Regions from separate parts of the Luteitalea sp. TBR-22 genome, predicted to be linked through region 2. Evidence: riboswitches for the same ligand, from Rfam matches in the RefSeq annotation. Region 2 holds a riboswitch; the other holds the start of a gene.
What was found. Region 2 has a riboswitch for S-adenosylmethionine ahead of TBR22_RS25965 (hypothetical protein). Riboswitches for the same ligand answer to the same signal wherever they lie in the genome.

Region 1 (7,163 bases), 2.2 Mb from region 2:
GCGGTGATCGAGAAGGTGCGCGAGGTGCAGAAGACGCTGCCGCCCGGCGTCGAGCTCAAGCTGATTCGCGATGCCGGGGCGCGCGTCGAGGCGTCGGTCGAGAGCGTGCAGTCGGCCCTCATCGAGGGCGCCGTGCTGACGGTGATCACGGTGTTCCTGTTCCTGAACTCGTGGCGCTCGACGGTGATCACCGGCCTGGCGCTGCCGGTGTCGGTGCTGGCCTCGTTCATCACCGTGCTGATGTTCGGGTTCAAGCTCGAGACGATGTCGCTGCTCGGCCTGTCGCTGGCCATCGGCATCCTGATCGACGATGCGATCGTCGTGCGCGAGAACATCGTCCGCCACGTCGAGATGGGCAAGGACCACTACACGGCGGCCCGCGAAGGCACGTCGGAGATCGGGCTGGCGGTGGCGGCCACGACGCTGTCGATCGTCGTCGTGTTCGTGCCGATCGCCTTCATGGGCGGCCTGGCGCAGCAGTGGTTCGCGCCGCTCGCGCTGACCATCGCCTGCTCGGTGCTGGTGTCGCTGTTCGTGTCGTTCTCGCTCGACCCGATGCTGTCGGCGTACTGGCCCGATCCGCACATCCCGATCGAGCAGCGCAGCTTCATCTCGCGGGGGCTCGATCGGTTCAACCGCTGGTTCGACCGACAGGCCGACCGGTACAAGGGGCTGATCCGCTGGGCCCTGCGGCACCGCCTCGCGATGGTGCTGCTGACCATCGCGTCGTTCGTCGGCGCACTGGCGCTGCCGGCGCTCGGCCTGGTGGGCGGCGCCTTCCTGCCCGTCTCGGACAACTCGGAGTTCCAGGTGGTGGTGACCACGCCGCCCGGCTCGAACATCGAGTACACGAGGCTGAAGACGCAGGAGGTCTCGACCATCGCCCGCTCGCTGCCGGAGGTCGCCTACACCTACACGAGCATCGGTGGCCAGACCGAGTCGGTCGACGAGGGGAACGTGTTCATCAAGCTGACGCCGCGCGCCGAGCGGACGCGTCGCCAGGAGGAGGTGGCGGCCGACCTGCGCGCCAAGCTGCTGCACCTCGGTGGCGTGGAGGCGTGGATCAACACGAACTTCTTCGGCAACTTCAAGCAGATCCAGCTGCAGCTGACCGGCCCCGACGCGCAGCAGCTGTCGGTGCTGGCCGAGCGCATTCGCGACGAGGTGCGCCAGGTGCCCGGCGCGGTCGACGTCGGCCTCTCCACCAAGGGTCGCAAGCCCGAAGTGGACGTGCTGATCGATCGCGGCCTGGCAGGCTCGATGGGCATCACGGTCGGGCAGGTGGCGCAGGCCCTGCGCCCGGCCTTCGCCGGCATCGACACGGGCGACTGGATCGATCCGAGCGGCGAGACGCGCGACGTCTACGTGCGCCTCGCGCCGGAGTCGCGGCAGAACATCCGCGACCTGAACCAGCTGCCGATCGGCGTGATGGGGCCGCAGGGGCCGGTGCTGATCCCGCTGGGGCAGGTGGCCCGGCTCACGCAGAACATCGGCCCGGCCCGCATCGATCACCTGAACCGGGATCGGGTGATCAAGATCGAGGCGAACACGGAAGGGCGGTCGTTCAACTCCGTGCTCAGCGACGTCACGGCGCGGGTCAACCAGAAGGTCACGTTGCCGCCGGGCTACGAACTCTCGACGGGTGGCGAGTCGGCCGACCAGGCAGAAGTCTTCGGCGGCATCCTCGCGGCGCTGGCGCTGGCCATCCTGCTGATGTACTTCGTGCTCGTGCTGCAGTTCGGGTCGTTCCTCGACCCGCTGGCGATCATGGTGTCGCTGCCGCTGTCGCTGATCGGCGTCATGCTCGCCATGCTGTTCACCAACACGACGCTGAACCTGATGAGCATGATCGGGGTCATCCTGCTGATGGGCATCGTGGCCAAGAACGCCATCCTGCTGATCGACTTCGCGAAGTACTCGATGGAGCAGGGGATGGAACGACGCGAAGCGCTGATCGAGGCCGGCCGTGTCCGGTTGCGGCCGATCCTCATGACCAGTTTCGCGCTGGTCGCCGGGATGATCCCGGTCGCCATCGGCCACGGTGAAGGCGCGGACTTCCGCGCCCCGCTCGGCCGCGCCGTCATCGGCGGCGTCATCACGTCGACGGTGCTCACGCTGCTCGTCATCCCGACGATCTACGACATCATGGCCGGCTTCCGCGACTGGGCGTTCGGCCTGTTCCGCCGCCCGAGCAAGGCGCGCAGCCATGGCCCGGCGAGCGAGCACATCGAATTGCCGGAACCGGCGGCGACGCGGGCGGGCTCGTAGGCAGGACGGCTCACGGCGCAAGGCTCAAGGCTCAGAGATCATCCAGAACAGTTCAGTGTGCTTTCTGAGCCCTGAGCCCTGAGCCCTAGCCCTGAGCCTATTTCTCTCCCGTCGACCCGAATCCCCCCCTCGACCCCTCGTCCGCCTCGTGGACGAGGGGCACGAACTCCACGCGCGGCACGCGCAGCACGAAGGCCTGGGCGATGCGGTCGCCCCTGGCGATGGCGACCGGCGCCTGCGTGTAGTTGAGGACCAGCACCCGCGCCTCGTCGGCCGGTCCGCGATAGTCGCTGTCGAGCACGCCGAGGCCGTTGGCGACGATCAGGCCTCGCCTGGGCAGGGAACTGCGCGCCACGATGGCCAGGAAGTGGCCGGGCGGCACGGCGAACACCAGGCCGGTGGGCACCAGGGCGAGTTGGCCCGGCCCGACGGTCATATCGGTGGCGGCGGCCAGATCCATCGCGGCGGCGCCGACGGTCTGGTAACGGGGCTCGGGGACGTCCCCGAGCCGGCGGACGCCCACCGTTATGGAATCATTCGTTAAATCCACGATTGTGTATCTCCACATGTGATGGTATCGTCTTCCTCGACATCCGGAGCGGCCCGCAGCAGGCGCGGGCCCGGCAACCTGGGGCGGACATCCCAAGGTGCCAGCCCGGGCGGCCCGCAAGGGCGTCCGAGGCGATGCGGTTCGAGACGAACAACTACAAAGTGTCCGGCGGGGCAACCCGCAGCCTCCGGGTGTCTTCACTTGGTAACTCAGGAGAAGACACCATGATCCCTTCCGCCACCCACACCGAATCGACGCCGGCGCTCCGTCGTCCGTCGCTGCAGGTCGCCCTCTCGCCGGAAGACCGTCGCTTCCAGCGCCTGGGGGAGAACCACCACCTCTGGCGCAACGGACGGTTCTGGTGGATCGCGTATACGGTTATCATTGACGGCTGGCGTCAGGAGCGGATTCGTCACTCGCTCAAGACGGACGACTTGACCGAGGCGCGCGTGCGCCGGGACGAGATCCTGGCCAGCGTGAGCTCCGAGGGCGTGCTGCGCCGCGTGAGCTGAGCCCGGCGCGTCATCTCGCCGCCGCCCGCGTGCCCGATCGTGCGCGCGTCGGTGGACAACGTGAACGGCTGGCACGGCGAAGCTCCGGCCCACAACTTTCGCAGCACCTGAAGGATTAGCCCCGCATGTCCCGTTTCGTTCTCACCTCGGAGTCGGTGTCCGAGGGCCACCCGGACAAGGTCGCCGACTACGTCTCCGACTCGGTCCTCGATGCCTGTCTCGCGCAAGACCCCACGTCCAAGGTGGCGTGCGAGACGCTCGTCAAGGAAGACCTCGTCGTGCTCGCCGGCGAAATCACGACCGGCGCCACGGGCCTCGACTACACGAAGATCGCCCGGCAGGCCATCCGCGAGATCGGCTACGACTGGCCGAGCGAGGTGTTCAACGCCGACGGCGTCACCGTGATCGAGAAGATCACCGCGCAGTCCAAGGAGATCAACGCCAGCGTCGTCGACAAGGCGAAGGCCGAGGAGCAGGGCGCCGGCGATCAGGGCCTGATGTTCGGCTACGCCACCAACGAGAGCCCCGAGCTGATGCCGCTGCCGCTGCTGCTCTCGCACCGGCTCACCAAGGGCCTGGCCGACGACCGTCGCAAGGCCGGCGCGTACGCGTTCCTCCGTCCCGACGCCAAGAGCCAGGTGTCGGTGCGCTACGAGAACGGCAAGCCGGTGGCGATCGAGCGCGTGGTGGTGTCCACGCAGCACACCGAGGGCAAGGACCAGGCCGAGATCCGGGCCTACGTGATCGAGGATCTCGCCCCGCGCGTCCTCGGCGAGTGGTGCCCGAAGGCCGACCTCTTCCTCGTCAACCCGTCCGGGAGCTTCGCGCACGGCGGGCCATCGGCCGATGCCGGCGTGACGGGCCGCAAGATCATCGTCGACTCGTACGGCGGCGCGGCGCGCCACGGCGGCGGCGCGTTCTCCGGCAAGGACCCCTCCAAGGTGGACCGCAGCGCGGCGTACTTCGGCCGCTACGTGGCCCGCGAGGTCGTCAAGGCCGGTCTGGCGCAGCGCTGCGAGGTGCAGTTCTCCTACGCCATCGGCGTCGCCGAGCCGACCTCGCTCCTGGTCGACACGTTCGGCACCGGCGACAACCAGGCCGCCGAGGACTTCGTGCGCAAGACGTTCGACATGCGTCCGGCCGGCATCATCAGGACCCTGGACCTGCTGCGCCCGATCTACCGCCAGACGACCAACTACGGCCACTTCGGCCGCCCGGGGCTGCCCTGGGAAGCATAGGCGTCGCCGCACCTCGCGCGTGACGTCCACGGCCGCTCCTCGGCACAGGGGAGCGGCCGTTTGTCGTCCTGGGGAAGGCGCACGGCTTCAGGCTCAAGGCTCATGGGACGCCGTCAGCCACGCGCCATCAGCCCGTACAATTCAAGGGTGACCGCCATCGTGTTCGACCTCGACGGGACGCTCGTGGATTCGCTCGACGACATCACGGCTGCCTTCCGCCGCAGCTTCCACGTGATCGGCGCCGAACCGCCGCCGCCCGACGCGGTGCGCCTGCTCATCGGCAAGCCGCTGCGCGAGATGTACGCGCCCTGGGCCCCGGCCGACGTCCTCGACGACCTGGTGGCCGAGTACCGGCGCGACTACTCGCAGCGCTGCGCGGACCGCACGCGCCCGTTCCCGGGCATCGTGCCGCTGCTCTCGGAACTGCGCGCCAGCGGGCACGCGCTCGCGGTGGCCACCACCAAGACTTCCTGGATGGCGCGGACCGTCGTCGAGCGTCTCGGCATCGCCGACGCGCTCGATCACGTGCAGGGCACCGACGACTTCCCGCACAAGCCCGCTCCCGACGTCATCCACCACGCGCTGAAGGGCGTGGGCCGCCCCGGTGCGTGGATGGTCGGCGATGCCCCGAGCGACGTCGCCGCCGGTCGCGCTGCCGGCCTGCGCACGTGCGCCGTCACGTGGGGCGTCGGAGAGGAAGGCCACCTCCGCGCTGCCGAACCCGACGCGCTGGTCACCACCGTCGAGGATCTCCGCGCACTGCTCCTGGGCTGAGGCTCGGGGGCTGCGCTCGTTCCCGGGTCGAGGTCCCGGGACCCTTCTGCCTTCTGCCCCAATCCTGGGTACTTTGTTCTTTGACCTTGCCGGTGCCCGGTGCCCCCTGCCCGGTGCCCGGTACCAGATACCCGGCGCGCGTCCCGATTCCCGACTCCCGACTCCCGACTCCCGCTTCCCGATTCCCGATTCCCGACTCCCGCCTCCCGCCTCCCGCCTCCCGACTCCCAACTCCCGGCTCCCGCCTCCCGACTCCCGACTCCCGACTCCCGGTATAGTGCTGCCTGACGTGCCGTTCGACTCGCTCCTGCGCGACATCCTCACCAGCCGGGTCTACGACGTGGCCCGGGAGACCCCGCTCGACCCCGCGCCGCGGCTGTCGGCGCGACTGGGCACGTCGGTGCTGCTCAAGCGCGAGGACCTGCAGCCGGTCTTCAGCTTCAAGATCCGCGGCGCCTACAACCGCATGGCGAGGCTCACCGCCGAGGAGCGCGGCCGCGGCGTGATCGCGGCCAGCGCCGGCAACCACGCGCAGGGCGTGGCGCTGTCGGCCCAGCACCTCGGCATGCGCGCGACGATCGTGATGCCGCAGACGACGCCCGACATCAAGGTGGACGCGGTGCGCAACCGTGGCGCGGAAGTGGTGCTGGCCGGAGACACGTACGCGGATGCCTACGCGTTCGCCTGCGAGGAGGCGTCGCGCACGGGCGCGACGTTCATCCACCCCTTCGACGACCCGCTGGTCATCGCCGGGCAGGGAACGGTCGGCGACGAGATCGTGCGGCAGCGTCCCGGCGAGCTGGCGGGGATCTTCATCCCGGTGGGCGGCGGCGGGCTGCTGGCCGGCATCGCCGCCTACGTCAAGGCGGTGCTGCCCGCGGTGCGGATCATCGGTGTCGAGCCGGTCGATGCCGATGCGATGGCGCGCTCGCTGGCGGCCGGCCACCGCGTCGTGCTCGAGCGCGTCGGGCTGTTTGCCGACGGCGTGGCCGTCCGCGAGGTGGGGGAGCACACGTTCGCGATCGCGACGCAGACCGTCGACGAGATCGTGCTGGTCGACAACGACGCGATCTGCGCGGCCATCAAGGACGTCTTCGACGACACGCGGACGATCATGGAGCCGGCCGGCGCCCTGGCGGTCGCCGGCCTGAAGGCGTGGGCCGCGGCGCAACCCGACCTCCCGCCCGGCGCGCTCGTCGCCGTGCTGAGCGGCGCCAACATGAACTTCGATCGCCTGCGGTTCGTCGCCGAGCGCGCCGAACTCGGCGAGCAGCGCGAGGCGCTGTTCGCGGTCACGATCCCGGAGCGCAAGGGGGCCTTCCGCGAGTTCTGCACGATCCTCGGGCCCCGCGTCATCACGGAGTTCAACTACCGCCTGAGCACGCGGGCCGAGGCGCACATCTTCGTCGGGGTGGGGACCCGGTCGCGGGCCGACGCCGACGACGTGCTGGTGCGGTTGCGGGAGGGCGGGTATCGCGTCGCCGACCTCACGCAGAGCGAGCTGGCCAAGCTCCACGTGCGCTACATGGTCGGCGGACGGTCACGCGACGTGACACGCGAGCGCGTGTGCCGCTTCGAGTTCCCCGAGCGCCCGGGCGCCCTGCTGCAGTTCCTCGACACGCTCGGCGGCCGCTGGAACATCAGCCTGTTCCACTATCGCAACCACGGGGCCGACATCGGTCGCGTGCTGGCCGGCTTCGAGGTGCCGCCGGAGGAAGACGCGGCCTTCGACGGCTTCCTGGAGGCGCTGGGCTACCGGTCGTTCGAGGACACCGGGGAAGACGCATACGAACGGTTCCTCGCCTGACGGGGGCCCGGGGA
Region 2 (7,163 bases):
TCGGAATGCGCGGTGCCGCGCCGCAGGTGTCAGACCGGCGCTGGCTCGGCCGTCGCGGCAGGAGGGCGAGCGGGGGCGCCGCCCTCCACGGGTGACGGAGCCACCATGAAGCGGATCGCGGAACGCTGGCGGAAGCGGATGTGCGTGGGGTGCGGGCAGCGCCCGGCACGGTACATGTACCGCGGCCGCGTGCGCCGGCGACGCGATCACGACCTGTGCTTTGCGTGCTTCAGGTCGTTGCGGGATGCGTTCAGGAGACTGGCCGAGGGGGCCCCGAGCCGGCAAACACCGCCGCGCTGGATCGGAGGTCACTCACCGTCGACCTGAAGGTCGACGGCCACGTACGGGGGCCGGCAGTCGGCAGTCCCTCAGATGTCAACGTCAGACGTCAGACGTCAACTGTCCCGATCCTTGCGCACCATGACGCGGCGGCCGCGGACCTTGGCGTTGCGCAGGGAGATCATGATGCGCGTCGCGAGCTGCTCGGGCACGTCCACCAGCGACGAGTCGTCGCCGATGCGGATCGCGCCGATCACGCTGCTGTCGACGTCGGCCTCGCCGGCAATGGCGCCGACCAGGTCCGCTGGTCGGACACCCGCCGACTTGCCGATGTTGATGTGCAGCACCGTGCGCGGGCCGGCGGCGCCGCGAGCACCGCGGGGGGACGGCCGCGAGGGGCGTTCCCCATCCTCGCGGGGGCGACGAGGACGATCCTCGCCGTACGTGCGTTCGGCGCGCGATCGCTTCGGGCGTTCCTCGGTCGCGGCAGCGGCAAGCGCCTCGTCAAGTGATGGCCCCTCGCCCTTCGGCGCGCGCTTCGACGACGGCCGGGTCGGCGACCCGGTCTTGCCCGGCGTGGCCGGCGCGTCGTCGTGCAGCAGGCGGATCGCCGCGGCGGCGATGTCGAGCACGTCGTGGTCCTGGGCGAGCCGATCGACGACGGCGCGGGCCTGCTCGAGGCCGCCCTCGACGATCTGGGCGCGGACGGCGGCCAGCGTCGTGTCGAGGCGACGCGCCTGCAGGTCGGCCTCGCTGGGAATCGGCAGGATCTCGATCTTCTGCCGCGTGGTGGCCTCGATCTGCCGCAGCGCGCGATGCTGCCGCGGATCGACCAGCGAGATCGCCATGCCCTCGCGGCCGGCGCGCCCCGTGCGTCCGATGCGGTGCACGTAGACCTCGGGCGCCATCGGCAGGTCGTAGTTCACGACGTGCGACACCAGATCGATGTCGAGCCCGCGCGCCGCCACGTCGGTGGCCACGAGCACGTCGGCCTGACCGCTCCGGAACAGCTGCATGACGCGGTCGCGGGCCTTCTGCTCCATGCCGCCGTGCAGCGCCTTGGCGCCGTAGCCGTGCGAGGCGAGCACGTCGGTGAGCTCGTCCACCTCGGTGCGGGTGCGGCAGAACACGATGGCCGACGAGGGCGTCTCGACGTCGAGCACGCGGCCGAGCGCCGCGGTCTTCTGCAGGCGCGGCACGAGGTAGGCCACCTGGCGGATGCGTGGCAGCTTGCCGGGCGCCCGCTTCTCCTTCGCGATCGCGACGCGCACCGGGTCCTGCAGGTGCGTGGCCGCAATCGCCTCGAGCCGCGGCGCCATCGTCGCGGCGAAGAGGGCCGTCTGCCGCTCCTCGGGGGCGTTGGCGAGGATGGCCTCGATGTCGTCGGCAAACCCCATGTCGATCATCTCGTCGGCCTCGTCGAGCACGGCGATCTTCAGCGCACGCAGGTCGAGCGTGTGGCGACGCAGGTGGTCGAGGGCCCGGCCCGGCGTCGCGACGACGATGGAGACGCCGCGCTTGAGGGCACGGATCTGGACGTCCATGGGGGCGCCGCCGTAGAGGGGCGCGACGGCGATGGTGGTGCCGCGGGCGTACTTGTGCAGCGCCTCGGCGACCTGCATGGCGAGCTCACGGGTCGGCACCAGCACGAGCCCGCGCGGCGCGAGGCTCTTGGGACCCTTGCGGGCGAGCATCTCGATCATCGGCAGGGCGAAGGCGGCGGTCTTGCCGGTGCCAGTGCCGGCCATGCCGAGGACGTCGCGGCCCTCGAGCAGGACGGGGATGGCTTCGCGCTGGATGGGGGTGGGTTCCTCGTAGCCGAGGCCGGTCACTGCGGCGACCAGCGCGTCGGAGAGGCCAAGGGAGGCGAACCCGGTGGGGGTGTCTGACGAATCTGAGCTCACGTGTCGATCGTAGCAGGGTCCAGCAGGGCAGAGGTGCGCCGGCAGGCCTACCGTCGATGGGCAGCACCCGGCCGGCAAGAGGCGCCCCACACGCGCGCGACGCACCTTCCGCGTGCTGTTGACGAGGCTGGCGCGGCCTGTCACGCTGCCGCCGATGGCGACGCTCACCGACGTCCTGCAGGGAGTGATGACCGCCGACCCGTCGGGCGGCTGGCTGCAACGCGTGTATCAGCAACTCGAGGGCGTGCACTGGGGCGCGCTGCGCAACCCGGGCACGATCACGTCCGGCCCGGACACGCGGACGGTGGAACTTGTGGACGGCCCGATGACGTTGCCGTGCGTGATCGAGACCGACACCCTGATGGTCGCCTTCGAGGACGCGCGCGATGGCGCCCTCCCCACCGGCACCGCGGCCGACCCGCGGCGGCATCACGTGTCACGCGCGATCGAGGCGCTGCGCACCCTGGCGCAGGCTCGCGCCAGGGCGCAGGGGCTCGAGACCGACCCGCTGTTCGGCATCATCGTCGTCGGCGGCGACGACGTGCCGGAACCGCACCGCACGACCATCCTCGAGGGACTGCCGCACATCGAGCGCGAGCAGGCCGAGGACCTGTACGCGAACTACTGGGGAAGGATCGGCGCCGAGGCGCTCCTGCCCTTCCTTCCGTCGTCTGCGGCCACGGCGATCAGCAGGCACGCGACGACGAGGAAGTAGTAGTTGAGGAAGGCCTTCTTGCCGAAGGCGGTGAGGAGGAAGCACGTCGTGCCGAGCGCGGCCGCGAACCCGGCCGGGGTGCGAGGAGCACGCCACCACGACAGGCCGAGGCCGAGCAGGCCCGCGCCGAGCGACACGGCCATAGCGCCCTGCTTGTCGAGGGGCACACCCCACAACAGCAACTGACGCGTGAAGCTGAGCGAGTCGAGCCTGAAGGGCTCGCGCAATTGCAGCAGCACTGCCGACCTGATGAAGGCGTCGACGTCGAGCAGCGCGAGCGGCAGCGTCACCGCGGCGGCCACGAGCACGGCCTTCGCCATGAAACGCCACGGAGAGGCCGTCGTCGTCGCCGGCGCGGATCGATCGACAAGAAACGGCGCGAACGCCAGGGCGAGCACCATGTGCTGCTTGGAGGCGACGAGCAACCCGAGCGGCAGCCATGCCCTGCTCGGCCAGCGACGCGCGGTGACCACCGTGAGCGCGAGCAGCACGATCGGGAACGGCTCGGTCCAGCCCTGCTCGAGGTGGAACACGAGGCGGGGCGCGAGCAGGAGCGCGGCCGCGGCGAGCAGCGCCGGCTCGGTGCCGAGGCTCACGATCAGGGCGAGCGTGATTGCCATCGCCAGCACCTCGCTGTAGCGCAGGTCGCCGAGCACGGCGTATCCCGGCCAGGCGAGCGCCAGGCTCAGCGGCGGGTACGGAAACCCGAAGAGCACGCGCTGCCCGTCGCGCATCTCCCTGGCGTAGAAGGGCGACTTCTCGTCGTAGATGTTGGCGAAGGTGATGCCGTACGGGCTGTGTCCGCGCGCCACTGCGGCAAACGCGTCCTGGTGCACCGGGATGACGTCGATGTGCGGTTCTGGCGATTCGCGAACGGTCCAGGCGCCGACCCACAAGCCGACAGCCATCAGCACCGCGGCAGCCAGACGGCGCGCGGCGCGCCCGTGCGTGGCGCGCACGGTCAGCGCCGTCACCAGGGCGACGGCCACCGCGATGAGCAGTGTCGGGTGCGCCCACGGCCGGGGGTCGGCCATGTAGCGCGCCAGCGGCGCGCTCACCAGCGCGACAGCGCTGACCAGCACGCCCACCGTGAGCAGGGCGCTCGTCACCGCCCCGTCAAGTTCGTCGTCGGTGCTCCACGGCCAGGTGATCCCCGACACGCCCAGCAGCGTCGCCACGAGCGCGAGCCCCAGCCACGCCAGCGCCGGCGGATGGTAGAAGCCGTCCGACAGCTGAAGCGTGAGGCTGAGTCCCACCGCACCGACGACGAGCCAGGGTCGCGACAACTGCCGCACCGAGGCAGGGTGACCCAGCGCGGCGCGCTTGCGCAAGCAGAGCTTTCTGTCGGCTTCTACTGTCCAGTCCTGCTCAGGACCACCCAGCCGCGCGCCACGAGATCGTCATCGCCAGCCAGGGTGTCGAGGGCCCACAGCGCGGGCGGTCGCACGATCGGCGCGGCCACCGTCACCGGCAGCGTCGCGTGCGCGAGTCGCGGCACGGCAGCGTGCAACGGCGAGTGTGACTGGAGCGGGCGACGGCTGGCGCGAGCAAAGCGGGGGGTGCGTTCCGGGCGGGGATCAAGGCACATGACGGACTCCTCGTGAACAACGACCTGTCCGGAGGCGCGTCATGCCGGTGAGGCACGGAACACGTTCTTGCGACAGCTCCTGCTGTCGCCACATCGATGCCTGTCGTGCGGGCATCGGGGCACCCTGGCGTGTCTGCCGGGGTTGCCGGGCGCGTCACCGCGCCACTCCGGATGTACGAGGAGGATGGTGCCACCCGTCGGGCGACGTGCCAAGCGATTCGGGTGTCATGCGGCGCGCTATGACGGAGGACGGCGCGCGGATGGGGAACGCGGATCGCGGATCGCGGAAAGGGGGAGGGAGGAAGGGACAGTGGGTCCGCGCGCCGGGAGCGGCGGCACGGACCCACGTCGACGTGGCGCGCGCTAGCGGCGCTTGGTCGCCTTGCCCTTGCGCGCGGCCTTGCGGCCCGCGGTGGCCTTCCTGGACGACGTCTTGCGGGCCGCGGCCCTCGACGCCGTCTTCTTCCCTGCCGACTTCTTCGCGGCAGCCTTCGGCGCGGCCTTCTTCGTCGAACGGGCCTTGGCGGCCTTGCGCGTCGCCTTGACGGCCTTCCTGGCGGGCGCCTTCTTCGCAGCCTTCCGGGAGGACTTCTTCGCGGCCTTGCTGGCGGACTTCCTGGCGGCCTTGCCGGCGCGACTCGACTTCTTCGCGGCAGCCTTCTTGGCGGCCTTCTTCGGGGCGGCCTTCCTTGCCGCCTTCTTGACGCCGGCCTTCTTCGCCGACTTGCGCGCGGACTTCTTGCGGCCCTTCGGGGCAGCAGCCGCGACCGGGGCGGCGGGCGCGGCCTCGGGGGCCGGCGTCGCCTCGGGGGCCGGCGTCGTCCCGGCGTCGATCGTCTCGTTCACGTCGCTCATCGTGCCTCCCATGCACATGCGCCCGTCGATACGGGCTAATCGGTCCTTGCTCGCAGTGTCGGTCCCGCGGAAGGAGATCTGTAGGAACTGCGCTGAAGGATAAACCCTTTCGCCGATGCTGCAACGCGAAAATCAGAACGTCATCTCCCATTGCACGCGCGTGCGAAGCGCGGTGTCGCGCGAACCGGTCGGCGTCGTGAAGCGGAGTCGACCCACGTCGGCGCTGATCTTCACGCGATGCCCGCGCAGGAACCAGTTGGCGCCCATGAGGCGCTCCTCCTGGTGATCGGCGTCGAGGGCCGCGTCCGGATCGACGATCGCGACGCGCGTCGCGAACTCCAGCGGTCGCGGCAGCCGCGCCCAGATCGTCGAGGCCATCACGCCGCCCTGCCCGTATCCGCCGACAAGCACGCGCGTGTCGCCCGACACGGTGCGCGTCACCACCTTGCGGTGCAGTTCGCCCTGCAGCGACAGGCCTCGCCACCTGACCACGCCATCGAGCGCGTACTGTCGGGTGCGGAATCGATCGCCGGGTCCTGGCGGGAGCACCGGCAGCGACACGCCGACGCCCGAACCTGCATAGAACGCGTAGGCACTCTCGGTGCGGGCCGCGGTGCCGCCGATCGCCACGCGCAGGTCGGGCGATCGGCCCACGTCGCCCTGCTCGAGATCGACCTCGCGTCCTGCGTACGGCCACTCGTACCGGGCGAGCCACACCGGCAGGGCCGCCCCGCCGCGGGCATCGACGCCACGCAGCGCGCTCGCATACCAGGTGCCGCCCCAGGGCCGTTTCGCGCCCAGCCGGCCCGACACCTGTACGCCCTGCTGGCGGCCGAGCGTGAACCAACGGTCGAGGATCGATCGATCGACGAGCTGCTGCGCCGACGACGAGGTCATGCGCTCGCGGTTCATCTCGGCCTTCCAGCGCCCCGCACGAGCCCGCAGCCAGGACCGCACCTGCCACGTGACGCTCAGGTCGCGGACCCGCTCCTCGACGAAATCGGCCTGGAACTGGTAGCGCAGCGCCGGCGAGAACAGCTGGCCGTTGACGCGCAGCCGCGATCGGAACAGCCGGAAGTCGTCGGTGCGCACCGTGGTCACCTGCTCCGGCGTCGCCGGCACGATGGCGAACGGCGTGGTGAACCGGACCTGGTTGCGGAAGCCGACCGTGGCGTCGGTGCGGCCATCCGGCGTGGAGAGCCGCAGCCCGCCGTCGCCGTACGTGACCGGCTGTGCCCCGGCAACCGAGCCGCAGGCGAGCAGTGCGAGGAGCAGACACGGGAGCCGCAAGGGCCTTCAGGATACAGAGGTAGGGCGTGGGACACGCCGCCCTACCTGTGCGCGTGCGGTGCCTCTATACTCGCCAATACTCGTCGCAACTTTCCCAAGGAGTCGTCCATGCGTCTGTTCCACACCCTGCTCGCCGCGTCGGCCGCCGCCGCGCTGGTGGTCGCCGGATCGGTGGCCCCCGAGGCGTCCCTGTCGGCCGCCGGCGCCGCGCTCGCGCAAGGGGGCCCGTACAAGAACCCCATCGCGCTTCAGCTCTACAGCTTCCGCGAAAGCTTCAAGACCAACGGCGTGCCCGCGACGCTGGCCAAGGTCAAGGGCATGGGCTTCACGCACGTCGAGCTCGCCGGCACCTACGGCCTGACGCGCGAGCAGTTCAAGACTGAACTCCAGAAGGCCGGCCTCACGCCGATTTCGATGCACACCGACATCAAGGCACTGGCCGACCCTGCCGCCTCGGCCAAGCTGCTCGACGACGCGAAGTTCTTCGGGCTGAAGTACGTGGGCAACGCGTGGTTCCCTCATGAAGGGACCT

Region 1: linked by a shared signal. The riboswitch ahead of TBR22_RS17445 (hypothetical protein) and the one ahead of TBR22_RS25965 (hypothetical protein) in region 2 are both predicted to bind S-adenosylmethionine.

The regions. Positions count from the first base shown of each region.
Region 1 is NZ_AP024452.1:4,138,968-4,146,130, reverse strand. Features, by position in the region: gene TBR22_RS17455 (efflux RND transporter permease subunit) at 1-2,268, shown strand, start outside; gene dut (dUTP diphosphatase) at 2,366-2,791, opposite strand; SAM-I-IV-variant riboswitch at 2,853-2,986, shown strand; gene TBR22_RS17445 (hypothetical protein) at 3,043-3,330, shown strand; gene metK (methionine adenosyltransferase) at 3,456-4,568, shown strand; gene TBR22_RS17435 (HAD family hydrolase) at 4,716-5,342, shown strand; gene ilvA (threonine ammonia-lyase, biosynthetic) at 5,632-7,149, shown strand.
Region 2 is NZ_AP024452.1:6,300,485-6,307,647, forward strand. Features, by position in the region: gene TBR22_RS25950 (DEAD/DEAH box helicase) at 396-2,183, opposite strand; gene TBR22_RS25955 (hypothetical protein) at 2,296-2,898, shown strand; gene TBR22_RS25960 (hypothetical protein) at 2,805-4,229, opposite strand; gene TBR22_RS25965 (hypothetical protein) at 4,250-4,486, opposite strand; SAM-I-IV-variant riboswitch at 4,540-4,666, opposite strand; gene TBR22_RS25970 (hypothetical protein) at 4,850-5,341, opposite strand; gene TBR22_RS25975 (porin) at 5,474-6,631, opposite strand; gene TBR22_RS25980 (sugar phosphate isomerase/epimerase) at 6,740-7,163, shown strand, end outside.